Regions from separate parts of the Metabacillus hrfriensis genome, predicted to be linked through region 1. Evidence: riboswitches for the same ligand, from Rfam matches in the RefSeq annotation. Region 1 holds a riboswitch; each other region holds the start of a gene.
What was found. A riboswitch is a leader RNA that binds a small molecule or an ion and turns the genes downstream of it on or off. The one in region 1 is predicted to bind S-adenosylmethionine.
Positions count from the first base shown of each region.

Region 2: it holds a riboswitch for S-adenosylmethionine, as region 1 does, so the genes downstream of both, QLQ22_RS05765 (bifunctional homocysteine S-methyltransferase/methylenetetrahydrofolate reductase) here and QLQ22_RS22135 (alpha/beta hydrolase) in region 1, are expected to answer to the same signal.
Region 3: it holds a riboswitch for S-adenosylmethionine, as region 1 does, so the genes downstream of both, mtnK (S-methyl-5-thioribose kinase) here and QLQ22_RS22135 (alpha/beta hydrolase) in region 1, are expected to answer to the same signal.
Region 4: it holds a riboswitch for S-adenosylmethionine, as region 1 does, so the genes downstream of both, QLQ22_RS05660 (MetQ/NlpA family ABC transporter substrate-binding protein) here and QLQ22_RS22135 (alpha/beta hydrolase) in region 1, are expected to answer to the same signal.

Region 1 covers NZ_CP126116.1:4,450,934-4,454,375, forward strand. The annotation lists gene QLQ22_RS22125 (methionine ABC transporter ATP-binding protein) at 1-785, opposite strand, end outside; SAM riboswitch class I at 1,028-1,135, opposite strand; SAM riboswitch class I at 1,220-1,333, opposite strand; gene QLQ22_RS22130 (DUF4395 domain-containing protein) at 1,410-1,823, opposite strand; SAM riboswitch class I at 2,039-2,146, shown strand; gene QLQ22_RS22135 (alpha/beta hydrolase) at 2,220-2,990, shown strand; gene QLQ22_RS22140 (AAA family ATPase) at 3,041-3,442, shown strand, end outside.
Region 2 covers NZ_CP126116.1:1,175,102-1,178,543, reverse strand. The annotation lists gene QLQ22_RS05775 (CvfB family protein) at 1-258, opposite strand, end outside; gene QLQ22_RS05770 (YajQ family cyclic di-GMP-binding protein) at 967-1,458, shown strand; SAM riboswitch class I at 1,643-1,774, shown strand; gene QLQ22_RS05765 (bifunctional homocysteine S-methyltransferase/methylenetetrahydrofolate reductase) at 1,851-3,442, shown strand, end outside.
Region 3 covers NZ_CP126116.1:1,821,876-1,825,317, forward strand. The annotation lists gene mtnA (S-methyl-5-thioribose-1-phosphate isomerase) at 1-979, opposite strand, end outside; gene mtnK (S-methyl-5-thioribose kinase) at 992-2,182, opposite strand; SAM riboswitch class I at 2,279-2,439, opposite strand; gene QLQ22_RS09010 (carbon-nitrogen family hydrolase) at 2,548-3,336, opposite strand; gene QLQ22_RS09015 (pyridoxal phosphate-dependent aminotransferase) at 3,438-3,442, shown strand, end outside.
Region 4 covers NZ_CP126116.1:1,142,766-1,146,207, forward strand. The annotation lists gene asnB (asparagine synthase (glutamine-hydrolyzing)) at 1-165, shown strand, start outside; SAM riboswitch class I at 1,645-1,752, shown strand; gene QLQ22_RS05660 (MetQ/NlpA family ABC transporter substrate-binding protein) at 1,820-2,638, shown strand; gene QLQ22_RS05665 (ammonium transporter) at 2,733-3,442, opposite strand, start outside.

The DNA.
Region 1 (3,442 bases):
GCATTCTCCTCCTGCACTAATTTCAGCACAGACTCAGGGATGGAATCATTCAGAACAGAACTGACAAAGTTCGAAGCTGTTTTTGTTTGAGGATTTGAGAATACATCAAATACTGAGCCTGACTCGATAATTTTTCCGCCCTCAATTACTGCAACCCTATCGCAAACCTCCCTGATAACTGACATCTCATGGGTGATCATTAAAATTGTAATGTTGTATTCCTGATTGATTTTTTTCAAAAGCTTCAGAATGGACCCGGTTGTTTGAGGATCAAGTGCAGATGTTGCTTCATCACACAATAGAATGGAGGGCTGTGTAGCCAGTGCTCTTGCAATGCCGACACGCTGTTTTTGACCCCCTGACAGCTGGTCTGGATATTGATTTGCTTTGTCCTCTAACCCTACAAACGACAATAATTCTGTTACTCTTTGTTTGATTTCTTTTTGAGAGGCTTTTGCAAGAAGGAGCGGCATCGCAACATTGGCGAAGACCGTTTTGGAATTCAGCAGATTGAAATGCTGGAAGACCATGCCGATTTTGCGTTTTACTTGTCTTACTTCCTTTTGGGATAGTGCCGTTAAATCGAGATTATCAACAATGATTTTTCCCGAGCTTGGACGCTCTAACAAATTCACTGTGCGGATCAGTGTGCTTTTACCGGCTCCGCTGAATCCGATCACACCGCAAATCTCCCCCTGCTTCACATGAAGATCAATGCCGTTAAGGGCTCTCACTTCATTTCCGCCGCTGTTATAAACCTTTGTGACACCTTCAAATTGAATCATATGTATTCCTCCCGTGATATTGATTTGAAAAGCGCAAGCGCCCGTTTAGCTCCGACAGACAGATAAGAATCTGACAGAAAAGTCCGGGTTTGACTTTTTTGGCGGATTTGTTCTGGCCGAGGAGTTGGGCAATGGAGCTAGACATCAATGCGCAAATTTTTATACTTTCTTATCTCTAAATAAAAAACCCTCTTCTATCCGACAAGAAGAGGGCATGAATTCATAAAGAATCACTAGGTCTCTTCTTATCTCCCAGGCTTTTTGCCTGCTGGAATTGGCACAGTACTTTTTTATAAAAGTCCGCTGCCGAAGCATCATCAGGCCAGTCCCTCCGCTTCTCTGGATAAGAAATCTATTTAATTTGCTGAAAAACAAAAAACCTCTTCCTGAAAGCCAAGAAGAGGGTAAGATCAAAGGTAAAAGACCGTTCACTCTTCTTATCTCTCAAGCGAAATCACGCTTGTTGGAGTTGGCACAGTTCTCAGGAAAGTCTGAGTCTGCTGCCGAGGTTTCAAAGGGCCAAATCCCTCCACCTCTCGTGATAAGAAGTTTCATATTTTCGATGTGAGTCCTACTTTACGCTGGTATTTTCAAAAAGTCAACACTTTTTTCATAAAAATATGACTACTTTGAAAGCCTGCGGTATCGGTATTGCTGCCACTGAAAACGAATAAAGCAGCCAACACAAAAGCCTAATATGGCAACAAATGCAGCTAGCGCGACCATTGCGGTAAAGATATAAGCCAGAGTCATCCAGTTCATCATATAACCAAGAAAACCAAGACTAAGACAGATGACTGCAATCATCTGATTGAACTGCTGCTGTTCGAAATCCTCGGGAATGTATTCCGAAGGCTTTTTTCTTAAAAAGAGCTTTGCCGTCTTCATAATAGGGTTAAATTTAAAAAGAAGCCCCATTAATCCTGGAATAAGAGGTATAAGAAGAAACCAGCCGGATCCTGAAACCCAAGCGGCTGCGACAGATAACACAATAAACCATTGATTCGTTAATACAAGAGGTTTAGGAATCGTATTCACTTAAATCCCACCTATCTGATTGGAATATTAGTATTCTACTCCTGTTTTTGTCATTTGTGAAGATAGAAACCTCAGGGGATTTCCCCCCCTTAAAAGCGTGTGAATGGGGTACTCAAATCGCTGATTCTCTGCTTTCATAACCTCAAAGTTTATTGACAGTTAGAAGGCGGCCGTGATAAGATCATTAAAACCAACTAAACCAATCAGAATTAAATAAATTATCAAGAGTGAACGAGAGATCTGGCTCCGCGACTTCACAGCAACCGCCGGCAAACGGAAAGGTGCTCCCACCAGCAAAGCTGCTGTGCTTTGGTTGATAGAGAAAAACCCTCTCTTTATAGCCAATGAAAGAGAGGGTTTTTCTTTTATGATTTGTATGAATTGGAGGAATCACAAATGACTGAAACGATTTACTCTGTATTGCCCGGTGCTGAAAGCTTTTTTTATAAAGGAAATGAGATTGGCATTCTGCTTTGCCATGGATTTGTTGGAACACCTCAAAGTGTTGGAGAACTGGGAAAACTGCTTGCTGATAAAGGCTTCACCGTTCTTGCCCCGCGATTAAAAGGCCACGGGACAGATGCTCGCGAGCTTGAAGCCTGCTGTTATCTGGATTGGATCAAAGACATTGAACAGACTTATTTAAAGCTGAAAAAAATCTGCCGGAAAGTATTTATTGCAGGTCAATCTATGGGCGGCATCCTAGCTTTGCATTTAGCTGGCAAATACAAAGAAATCAGCGGTGTGATTACGATTAATGCTGCTTTAAGCGTGCCTGGATATGAGTCTTTCGAAGATCTGACAGAGCCAAGGTTCATTGCTGAAGGAAAACCGGATATAAAAGCAGAAGGAATCGAAGAAATTACTTACTCAGCTGTTCCAATTACAGCCGTTCATAATCTCCTTAATCTTATAAAATTTATAAAACCAAAGCTTTCAGAAGTCTCATGTCCGCTGCTCGTTTTTAAATCCGAAGAAGACCATGTCGTCCCTCCGGACAGCTCCGATACCCTTTTTGAAAACGTCTCATCATCTATGAAAAAAATCATCAGTCTAACTAACTCCTATCACGTTGCTTCCATGGATTACGATAAAGAAATTATTGCAGATAGAACCTCGGATTACATACATTTGTGCTGTCATCCATTCTACAAAATTTCCGTTTAGCCAATGACTTTCTTCCGGCATTCCTGTTAAACTAAGAGCAGGTGATAAACATGTTTTTAAAATTAATCAAATTAAATAAAGAAGAGATACCTTCGTTTGAAACGTATCCTTTTTCCATTCCTGCCATTTCACATTTGGATGAACTTAAAATTAAAAGCCCTGTTACTTTTTTTGCAGGTGAAAATGGATCCGGCAAATCGACATTGATGGAAGCCATTGCCTATCAGTGCGGGTTTAATACCGCTGGCGGCAGCCATCATCTTTATGAAACTAGAAGCTCTCAATCTGATTTAGGAAAATATATCAAGCTTGCCTGGATGCCTAAAGTTAAAAATGGCTTTTTCCTAAGAGCTGAGTCCTTTTATCAGTTTGCATCCTATCTGGAAGAATTGAATGAAGAGCCATTGTCTGGTGACGTTTTTGGCCCATATGGCGGTAAATCGCTTCATCAT
Region 2 (3,442 bases), 1.8 Mb from region 1:
AAACGCTCCCATGTCTTCTCTTACGCTTACAACTTCAACCCAGTCGTAATGATCCTCGGTAATTTTCGGTTTCTTCATTGTTGCAGCAAGACGGTCTTCATGATCAACAATTAAATAAACCTCTACTTCTTCTTTGTCATCAATCGGTTCCGTGATTTCCGTTTTATGAAGGAGCACACGGCTTTCCCCATCTGTTAAATAATAGCCATAATCTAATTTTTCATCTATCGAAAGCGTCATAAACGTTCCTGGATTCATCAATTGTATTTCGTTCCTTTCTTTTGCAGGTTGCATCTGCTGTTAGTTTTCAAATTGAAGCGGACATTTATGTATGAATGTGCACCTTAACGGCTAATCGTCTGGGCTAATCGGGTGCTTAATTGCTGCAGACTACTCCAACTTTTACGTTTTGTACTTCGTATTGTCCGGCTCCATCGCCTAACTCCTCGGCCAGAACGGATCCGCCAGTAAAGGCAAAAAGCGCCTTTTCTGGCAGATCCTTATCTGTCTGTCGGAGCTAAACAGGCGATTCCGCACTTCGTATTGTCCGGCTCCATCGCCCAGCTCCTCGGCCAGAACAAATTCCCCCAAAAAGTCAAACCCGGACTTCATCCTCATTGCTGCAGACTACTCCAACTTTTACGTTTTGTACTTCGTCTTGTCCGGCTCCATCGCCCAGCTCCTCGGCCAGAACGGATCCGCCAGTAAAGGCAAAAAGCGCCTTTTCTGGCAGATCCTTATCTGTCTGTCGGAGCTAAACGGGCGATTCCGCACTTCGTATTGTCCGGCTCCATCGCCCAGCTCCTCGGCCAGAACAAATTCCCCCAAAAAGTCAAACCCGGACTTTTCGGCGGAATTCTTATCTGTCTGTCGGAGCTAAACGGGCGATTCCGCACTTCGTTAGTTGTTATCCCCTGTTCATTCTACTATAATCTATAGATAATATAAACTTTTGGGAGGATTCTTATGGCGAAGGACAGTTCTTTTGATATTGTTTCAAAGGTGGATATGCCTGAGGTGACGAATGCAATTACGATGACAATGAAGGAAATTGGCACCCGCTATGATTTTAAAGGGAGCAAAAGCAGCATTTCTCTTGAAAAAGAAGAGATTGTTTTAGTTTCAGATGATGAGTTTAAAATGGATCAGTTAAAGGATGTTTTTATTTCTAAATTGATAAAGCGCAATGTAGCGACACGAAATATTGATTACGGAAAAATCGAAGGTGCATCGGGCGGAACGATTCGCCAGCGCGCTAAGCTCATTCAGGGTATTGATAAGGATAATGCAAAAAAGATTAATGCCATTATTAAAAATTCCGGATTAAAAGTAAAAACTCAGGTTCAGGACGATCAGGTCCGTGTGACCGGCAAAAATAAGGACGACCTTCAGCAGGTGATCGCAGCCGTTCGCGGAGCCGACCTGCCGATAGATGTTCAATTCATTAATTTCAGATAAAGTGAACAAACACTCGGGCTATCCTCTGCTGAGTGTTTTTTTCGTTGTTCTGCAAGTATCTGCTTCGATTTCCCCTCAACAAATTCCCCGTCTATTCAGAAAAGTTTTATTTTTGTATTGAATCTATCCGAAAAAACATGTAAATTAGATATAATATCTTTTTCTAAAATTTCATATTTCACCATTCTTATCTAGAGAAGCTGAGGGACTGGCCCTTTGAAGCTTCAGCAACCTGGCATAATGAAATCATCTGTCTTCATCAGAGATTTCAATCCAAGGTGCTAATTCCAGCGATGCATCCATCGAACGATAAGAAGAAGTCCTGAACGTTCAAAAGTCTTCTTCTTGGAAGGCTTTTTTTGTTTTTTTATTGCACTAAGGAGGTTTGGAGTTTGACACTTTTAAACGATTTACAGAAGAAGATCCTGATTGGCGACGGAGCAATGGGAACATTGCTTTACTCACACGGAGTTGACAGGTGTTTTGAAGAATTGAATTTATCGAAGCCTGATGAAATATTAAATGTTCATAAGGCGTATATTGCAGCCGGTGCAGATGTCATTCAGACAAATACTTACGGTGCAAACTATATTAAACTATCAAGATATGGACTTGAAGATGAAGTGAGAGCAATTAACCGTACTGCCGTTCAGATTGCTAAAAAAGCAGCAGCCGGCAATAACACCTATGTTCTTGGAACAATAGGCGGCATCCGTGCTTTCAAGAAAAATGCCTATTCCCTTGAGGACATTAAACGAAATTTCAGAGAACAGCTTTACCTTATGCTCAGTGAAGAGGTAAGCGGTCTGCTGCTTGAAACCTATTATGATCTTGAAGAAATTAAAACCGTATTAGAGATCGCCAGAAAAGAAACGAATATCCCGATTATTACAAACATCTCCCTTCACGAAATTGGAGTCTTGCAGGATGGAACACCCCTGCAAGAAGGCCTTTCTCAGCTTGAGGCCCTTGGTGCTGACGTTGTCGGTCTGAATTGCAGACTTGGTCCTTACCATATGCTTTCATCACTTGAAGAAATTCCGCTCCCGGAAAGAGCGTTCTTATCTGTTTATCCCAACAGCAGCTTGCCTACTCTTGAAGAAGGAAGACTTGTCTATGGCTCTGGAGAAAAATATTTTGCAGAAAGCGCTCTAGCCTTCAGAAATCAGGGAGCAAGACTGATTGGAGGCTGCTGCGGCACAACCCCAATCCACATCGAAGCAATGGCAGCAGCGCTTAAAGGACTCCCTCCAGTTACAGAAAAGAAAGTTAAAATAAGAAAGAAAGAGATTTCTGTCACGTCTGCAGCGGAAAGAAAGTACCCTCCCCTGCCGGAAATAGTCAATAAAAAGCGCTCTCTGATTGTAGAACTCGATCCTCCTAAAAAGCTTGGGCTGGACAAATTTATAAAAGGTGCAAAAGCACTGCAAGCTGCTGGAATCGATGCCTTAACACTTGCAGACAACTCACTTGCATCACCGAGAATAAGCAATGTGGCTGTAGGGTCCATCGTTCAGCAAACACTTGGACTCAGGTCCTTAATTCATATTACATGCCGCGACCGCAACTTAATTGGCCTTCAATCTCATTTAATGGGTCTTCATACGCTGGGACTTACGGATGTGCTGGCGATTACGGGCGATCCATCAAAAATCGGGGATTTTCCGGGAGCTACTTCCGTTTATGATCTTTCATCATTTGATTTGATCAGCTTAATTAAACAATTTAACGATGGTCTTTCTTATTCAGGAAAACCTCTTGGGGAAAAAACCAATTTTTCAGTTGCCGCTGCGTTTAATCCCAATGTTAAATATCTAGATAAAGCGGTAAAAAGACTGGAGAAGAAAATTGCCTGCGGTGCAGATTATTTCATTTCACAGCCAATTTACTCAGAAAAACAGCTGATTGATGTTTATGAGGAAACGAAGCACTTAACCGTTCCGATTTATATCGGCATTATGCCGCTCACAAGCAGCCGCAATGC
Region 3 (3,442 bases), 2.4 Mb from region 1:
TGATCAAATGATGGGGAGTTACGTCAAAAGCAGGGTTGAACACTTTAACGTGATCCGGGGCAATCTGCTGCCCGCCAAAATGCGTAATTTCCTTGGGATCCCGTTCCTCAATTGGAATTTCTGCACCGCTTTTCGTTTCAGTATCAAAAGTAGAAAGAGGTGCGGCTACGTAAAACGGGATTTGAAAGGCGCCAGCTAAAAGAGCCAGGTTATACGTCCCGATTTTATTGGCAGTATCCCCATTTGCCGCAATGCGGTCTGCCCCTACAATGATGGCGGAAATGCCTTTTGAAAAAATCGTGTGTGCAGCCATATTGTCCGTAATCAGCGTCACATCGACATCTGCCTGCAGGAGCTCCCATGTGGTCAGACGCGCCCCTTGCAAAACAGGGCGGGTTTCACATGCATAAACGGATAGACTGATGTTTTTTTCTTTAGCAAGATAGAAGGGAGCGAGAGCCGTGCCGTAACGTGCAGTAGCAATTGATCCAGCATTGCAGATCGTCATGACGGAATCGCCGTTTTTAAAAAGCGGGAGGGCATGCTCGCCAATTCTGCGGCACGTTGCTTCGTCTTCTACTTGGATTTGAATGGCCTCATGAAGCAGGTCGGTTTTCGCTTCGTTAACGGAAACGGCACCCTGCACGCTTTTTACAAGCCTGCCAAGGGCCCAGAATAAATTAACAGCAGTAGGTCTTGAGCTTGCAAGATAATCATGATCGCGGTCAAGCAGCAGGTGAAATTCCTCTAAATTCTCGGTTTCATACTGTTTAGCAGCGAGCGCAAGCCCAAAAGCTGCGGTTATTCCGATTGCAGGAGCACCGCGCACTTTTAATGCCTTAATCGCTTCCCAAACGTCTGAAATCGTCTGAAGTTTGATATACTCTGTCACAGCAGGCAGTTTTTGCTGATCAAGCAGGCGGATATACGTTTCTTTCCATTCGACAGAACGGGGAATAATTGTATTTGTAAATGACATGATGAATTCTCCTTATCTGACAGGTACTTGTTTAAAAGATTCTGCAAGGTCGGCAGTCGTTTTAATCGATTGACGATTTTTCACAAGCTTGCTTCCTAAATCAAGCGCACGCTGTTTTGCTTCAATTTTGCGCTCATAAGGCTCGATGGAATCAAGATCCGCTACATGAGCGAGACCGATCGTGCGTCTGATGATTTCAATGCCGGCAAAACCAATTGCATCTTCAAATGCTTTCTCCAGGATAAAAGAAAGATAGCCGTCAACTTTTGCGAAAGCTTCCAGACTGTCATTCTTCCATGCTTTTGAAAATTCTTCTTCAAAAACGGCCCATGCGGTCTCGATATGATCTAAAAGAACCTGCTGATTTGCTTCATCTCTGGAAATGGCGTTCATTAAAAGATTGGCGAAAAAATGTCCAAGATCAAATCCAATCGGACCATAGTAGGCAAATTCAGGGTCAATTACCTTCGTTTCCGTTTCACTTGCAAAAATACTTCCTGTATGAAGATCTCCGTGAACAAGCGTTTCAGCTTCTGTGAGAAATTTATGCTTTAATTTAGCCACTTCAAGCTTTAAATGACTATCATTCCAAATGTTTTCAGCATCCTGCCTCAGCTCTTCTTCAAAGCTGTTTGAATCATAGTCGAAAAACGGGTCGGTAAAGACGAAATCTTCAGTTATTTTGCAAAGGTCGGGATTCGAAAATTGTTTGACCAGCTGCTTTTTTGCCTGCGGATTCAGTGCAAAATCAGAATTATAGAATAATGTCTTTCCTAAAAATTCGCCGATATGTCTTCCTAATAGCGGGAATTCTCTGCCTTCTATCAATCCGGCTCTAGCAATCTGCAAATGTGAGAGATCCTCCATTGCTGTGATCGCTAAAGTTTCATCCGTGTAGTAAATCTTTGGCACATATGCACTTGCCACTTCAGCCTGCTTCAGCAGGGCGCTGCTTTCGATTCTGGCGCGGTCAAGAGTAAGCGGCCAGCTCTCGCCGATTACTTTTGCATACGGAAGGGCTTGTTTGATGATGATTCCATTTTGATTCTGATTTACAATGTGAAAAACAAGGTTCAAGTTGCCGTCGCCAATTTCCCTGCATGACAGGACACTTTTTTCTTCAAACAACCCCAGTCTGGTGACAAGAGCTACAGCGGCGCTTTCAGTTAACGGTTCATAAGCAGATGATCGATAGTTTGACATGGTTTATAACCCTCCAGTTTTATAATTAGAGGCTTTTCGGGCAATAAGAAAAGCCTCTTCCACAGTGAAAGAGGCTTGAAGGCATAGGCTTCGCACCTCTTATCTGCCAGAAAGAACTTCTTTCTGTTGGAATTAGCACCGTGCCTTGTAGGAGTAATCTCCCCGCGCATAAAAAACTGCGCCCCATTTTACAATGGTTTTACGGTCGGTTGCTGGGCGTCATCGGGCCAAATCCCTCAGCCTACTCTTGATAAGAGATAGTATGAAATTAAAGGTTGGTGATAAAAAAATGTATTCGCACAATTTGGAATTTATCACTTGTTCTGAATGTTAACAGGTATGACGAAAAACTGTCAATACTTTTTTTAAGAGTAAAAATCAGGAAGTCTGTCTTTGAAAATAGGAATTTGTTTCCTGATTTCTTTAACTTTCTCCATCTGAAGGACTGCCGTAAGCGAGGTTTGCTCTGTCCCGGCTTCAGCTAAAATTTCTCCCCACGGATCGATTATCATCGAGTGACCGGCGAATTCATTATTCGGATCACTGCCTGAGCGGTTGCAGGCTACAACAAAACATTGATTTTCAATTGCACGGCTGATCAGCATGGATCTCCAGTGATGCAGTCTTGGGAGCGGCCATTCTGCCACAACGTAAAGGATTTCTGCTCCTTGTGCTGTATGAACGCGGATCCATTCAGGGAATCGAATGTCATAGCAAATCACTCCGGCACTTTGCAGACCGTCAAGCTGAAACAGGCCTTTTTCGGTTCCGCCGTTTAGATAAAGGTGCTCATCCATCAGTTTGAAAAGATGCAGCTTGCTGTATTCATGGTTAAGCTCGCCTTGGCGATTAAAAACATACATTGTGTTCGTGACGCCTGCCTCTGTTTTTTTCGCAACAGAACCTGCCACAATATTAACTTCATATGTTTTAGCCAGACTGCTGACCAGAGCGATTGTTTTGCTGCCGTTTGGGTCTGCGATCTCGTCGAGCCTAGTAAGATCATAGCCTGTTGTCCACAGTTCAGGCAGAACAATTACGTCAGGTTTTTCAGATGCTGCTATTTTTTCTATTTCTTTTTTTACCGTTTCAATATTTGCTTCAGGGTCACCAAAAACAAGGTCTATTTGCAGGCATGCCACTTTTGGATTCATCAATCTTCATCTCCGCCTCGAAAATTTTTCTTTACAAGCTGACTCTAACAATATATGATTTTTCACTAGAATTTCAAGAATTTTTTGAGAAGGTGTAAAACATGAA
Region 4 (3,442 bases), 1.8 Mb from region 1:
GTCTTTTTTGATAAAAAAGCGCTGAACGATATTATCGAATCAGAAGGCAATGCGTTTCAGGCGCCTTGGTACGGACAGCTTATGACAGGTCCACAGCTGCTGGCACACCTTGCGCAGATTCATGTCTGGTTTGAAAAGTACAGAATCAATATCGAGGAATCTTAAAGAGTCAGCTGAAGTAAGCTGGCTTTTTGTTTTTGTGAGCGCGCAGAAATATAGCTGTAACCTATTAAACAGTAAGAAGATCTTTATAAAAAGGATTAAGTTTGAAGGTTGTCCGCAGATCCAAGGAGTGAGCCAATTTAGGGAAATCATACGCTCTCATTGAGTATCCAAATCCAGGATTGAGACTGTAAAGAGGAATCACACGCACTCAATGAGTATCCAAAACCAGGATTGTGCCTGTTTAGGGGAAACATACGCACTCAATGAGTATCCAAAACCAGGATTGAGCCTGTTTAGGGGAATCATACGCACTCTATGAGTATCCAAAACCAGGATTGAGACTGTAAAGAGTAATCACACGCACTCTATGAGTATCCAAAACCCGGATTGTGCCTGTTTAAGGGAAACATACGCACTCTATGAGTATCCAAAACCAGGATTGAGACTGTTTAGGGGAATCATGTGCTCTCTATGAGTATCCAAAACCAGGATTGTGCCTGTTTAGGGGAATCATACGCACTCTATGAGTATCCAAAACCAGGATTGAGAATGTTTAGGGGACATACGCACTCAATGAGTATCCAAAACCAGGATTGAGCCTGTTTAGGGGAATCATACGCTCTCTATGAGTATCCAAAACCAGGATTGAGACTGTAAAGAGGAATCATACGCACTCTATGAGTATCCAAAACCAAGTTTGAGACTGTTTAGGGGAAACATACGCACTCTATGAGTATCCAAAACCAGGAGTGAGAATGTTTAGGGGAATCATACGCACTCAATGAGTATCCAAATCCAGGATTGAGACTGTAAAGAGGAATCACACGCACTCTATGAGTATCCAAAACCAAGTTTGAGAATGTTTAGGGGAATCATGCGCTCTCTATGAGTATCCAAAACTAGGATTGAGACTGTTTAGGGGAATCATACGCACTCTATGAGTATCCAAAACCAAGTTTGAGAATGTTTAGGGGAATCATACGCACTCTATGAGTATCCAAAACCAGGAGTGAGAATGTTTAGGGGAAACATACGCTCTTTATGAGTATCCAAAACCAGGATTGAGCCTGTTTAGGGGAAACATACGCTCTCTATGAGTATCCAAAACCAGGATTGAGACTGTAAAGAGGAATCATACGCACTCAATGAGTATCCAAATCCAGGATTGTGCCTGTTTAGGGGAAACATACGCACTCTATGAGTATCCAAATCCAGGATTAAGCCTGTAAAGAGGAATCATACGCTCTCAATGAGTATCCAAGATTTTCGGCTAGGCTAATAAGAGGGCATGTTAACTTAATAAAATGAGAAATCACAAAATACTGCGTTTTTCAGCTTAATCAAATAAGGGTATGGCAAAATAAAGTATTTATTAATAGATTCTTATCTGTCTGCATCACACTTTTTTGATTATTCTAAAATAATGATTGACAGAATGAAGCTGTGAGTATATTATACAGATATTCGAATTTAATAGCTTGCTTATCAAGAGAGACTGAGGGAACAGGCCCTGCGAAGTCCGGCAACCTCCTTAAATGGAACGGTGCTAAATCCTGCAGAATGATTATTCATTCTGGAAGATAAGTCGTCATACATACGATTCCTCTTTCTGAATGAAAGGGGAATTTTTTGTGTAAAAAAAGGAGGAGAACAAATGAAAAAAACAGTTTTAGCACTTATTGTACTTGTAATGGGAGTATTATCTGCATGCGGAGCAGAAGGCTCAAATGGAGAAAAGAAAAGCATCAAAATTGGAGCATCGGCAGGTCCGTACACGGATATGGTTGAACTGGCGATCAAACCGGGACTTGAGGAAAAAGGATACGAGGTTGAAGTTGTTCAGTTTAATGATTACATTCAGCCAAATCAGGCGCTCGGCAATGATGAGCTTGATGCCAATCTGTTTCAGCATAAAATCTATATGGAAACCTTCGCAAAACAAAGCAAAATGGATTTATCTGAAGTGATTACTGTCCCTACTGCTCCGATGGGGATCTATTCTGACAAAGTCAAATCACTCAGTGAAGTGAAAGAGGGCGCGACCGTCGCCATTCCGAATGATCCAACGAACGCAGCGCGTGCGCTTCAGATTTTGAAAGATGGAGGATTAGTTGAGCTGAATGAAGATGTGAGTCCTATCCAAGTATCTGAAAAAGATGTGACTGAAAATCCAAAAAAATTAACCTTCGTTCCAGTAGAAGCGGCCCAATTGCCAAGAGCGGTGGAAGACACAGACTTGTCAGCTGTACCGGGAAATTTCGCTTTAGCCGCGAAAATGAATCTTGCAGATTCCGTCCAGCTCGAGAATATGAATGATGTGCATCGCAATCGTGTAGTGATGAATACGAAAGATGCAGATTCAGAGCTTGCTAAGGATATTAAAGAAGTTGTTGAATCTGAAGGATTTGAAAAAGCAATTGATAAAAACTTTCAGGGATTCGGAAAACCCGATTGGATGGAACAGAAGAAATAAAGAGAAAAACCACTTCATGGGAAGTGGTTTTCTTTAAAAGAGCTGTTCAATATCTTTTTGCTAAAGCCTCTCCTGAAATTATTCTCCTTTTCTTTCAAGCCGTAGTCTTTTTACCTGAATTGCTTTCTTCAACAGCTGCAAATGATTCAGGATAGCCGTAGCTGCCATGTTCACTCATATCGAGTCCGATCATTTCTTCTTCTTCCGTTACGCGGATTGTGCCCATAACTTGTTTCATCACTTTTAAAATGACGTAGGAGATGACAAACGCGTAAGCAGCGCATGATACGATTCCAATCGCTTGAACACCAAGCTGAGTGAAACCTCCGCCGTAGAATAATCCTGCTAAACCGCCGTTTCGTTCTGCGAGTTCCGGAGTTGCAAAGAAGCCGGTCGATAAAGTTCCCCAGATTCCGGCAGCACCATGAACAGACAGGGCGAAAATCGGATCATCAATTTTAGCTTTATCAAATAGCTTCATGCTGAAATAGACAATGACCCCGCCGATTAATCCAATTACAACAGCTGCCCAAGGAGCAACAAATGCACAGGATGCTGTAATAGCTACAAGTCCTGCCAGTGCGCCATTCAAGGTTGTTGGAATATCCGCTTTTCCTGTCATCATTCGAACAATAATCATTGCAGCAACTGCACCTGCAGCAGCGGCTAGCTGAGTGTTTAATGCTACATAGCCAAAGAATCCGTCTGACACGCCAAATGTGCTTCCTGCGTTAAAACCAAACCATCCAACCCAAAGGATCAGAACTCCTAATGCTGTATACACTTGATTGTGGCCGGATAATT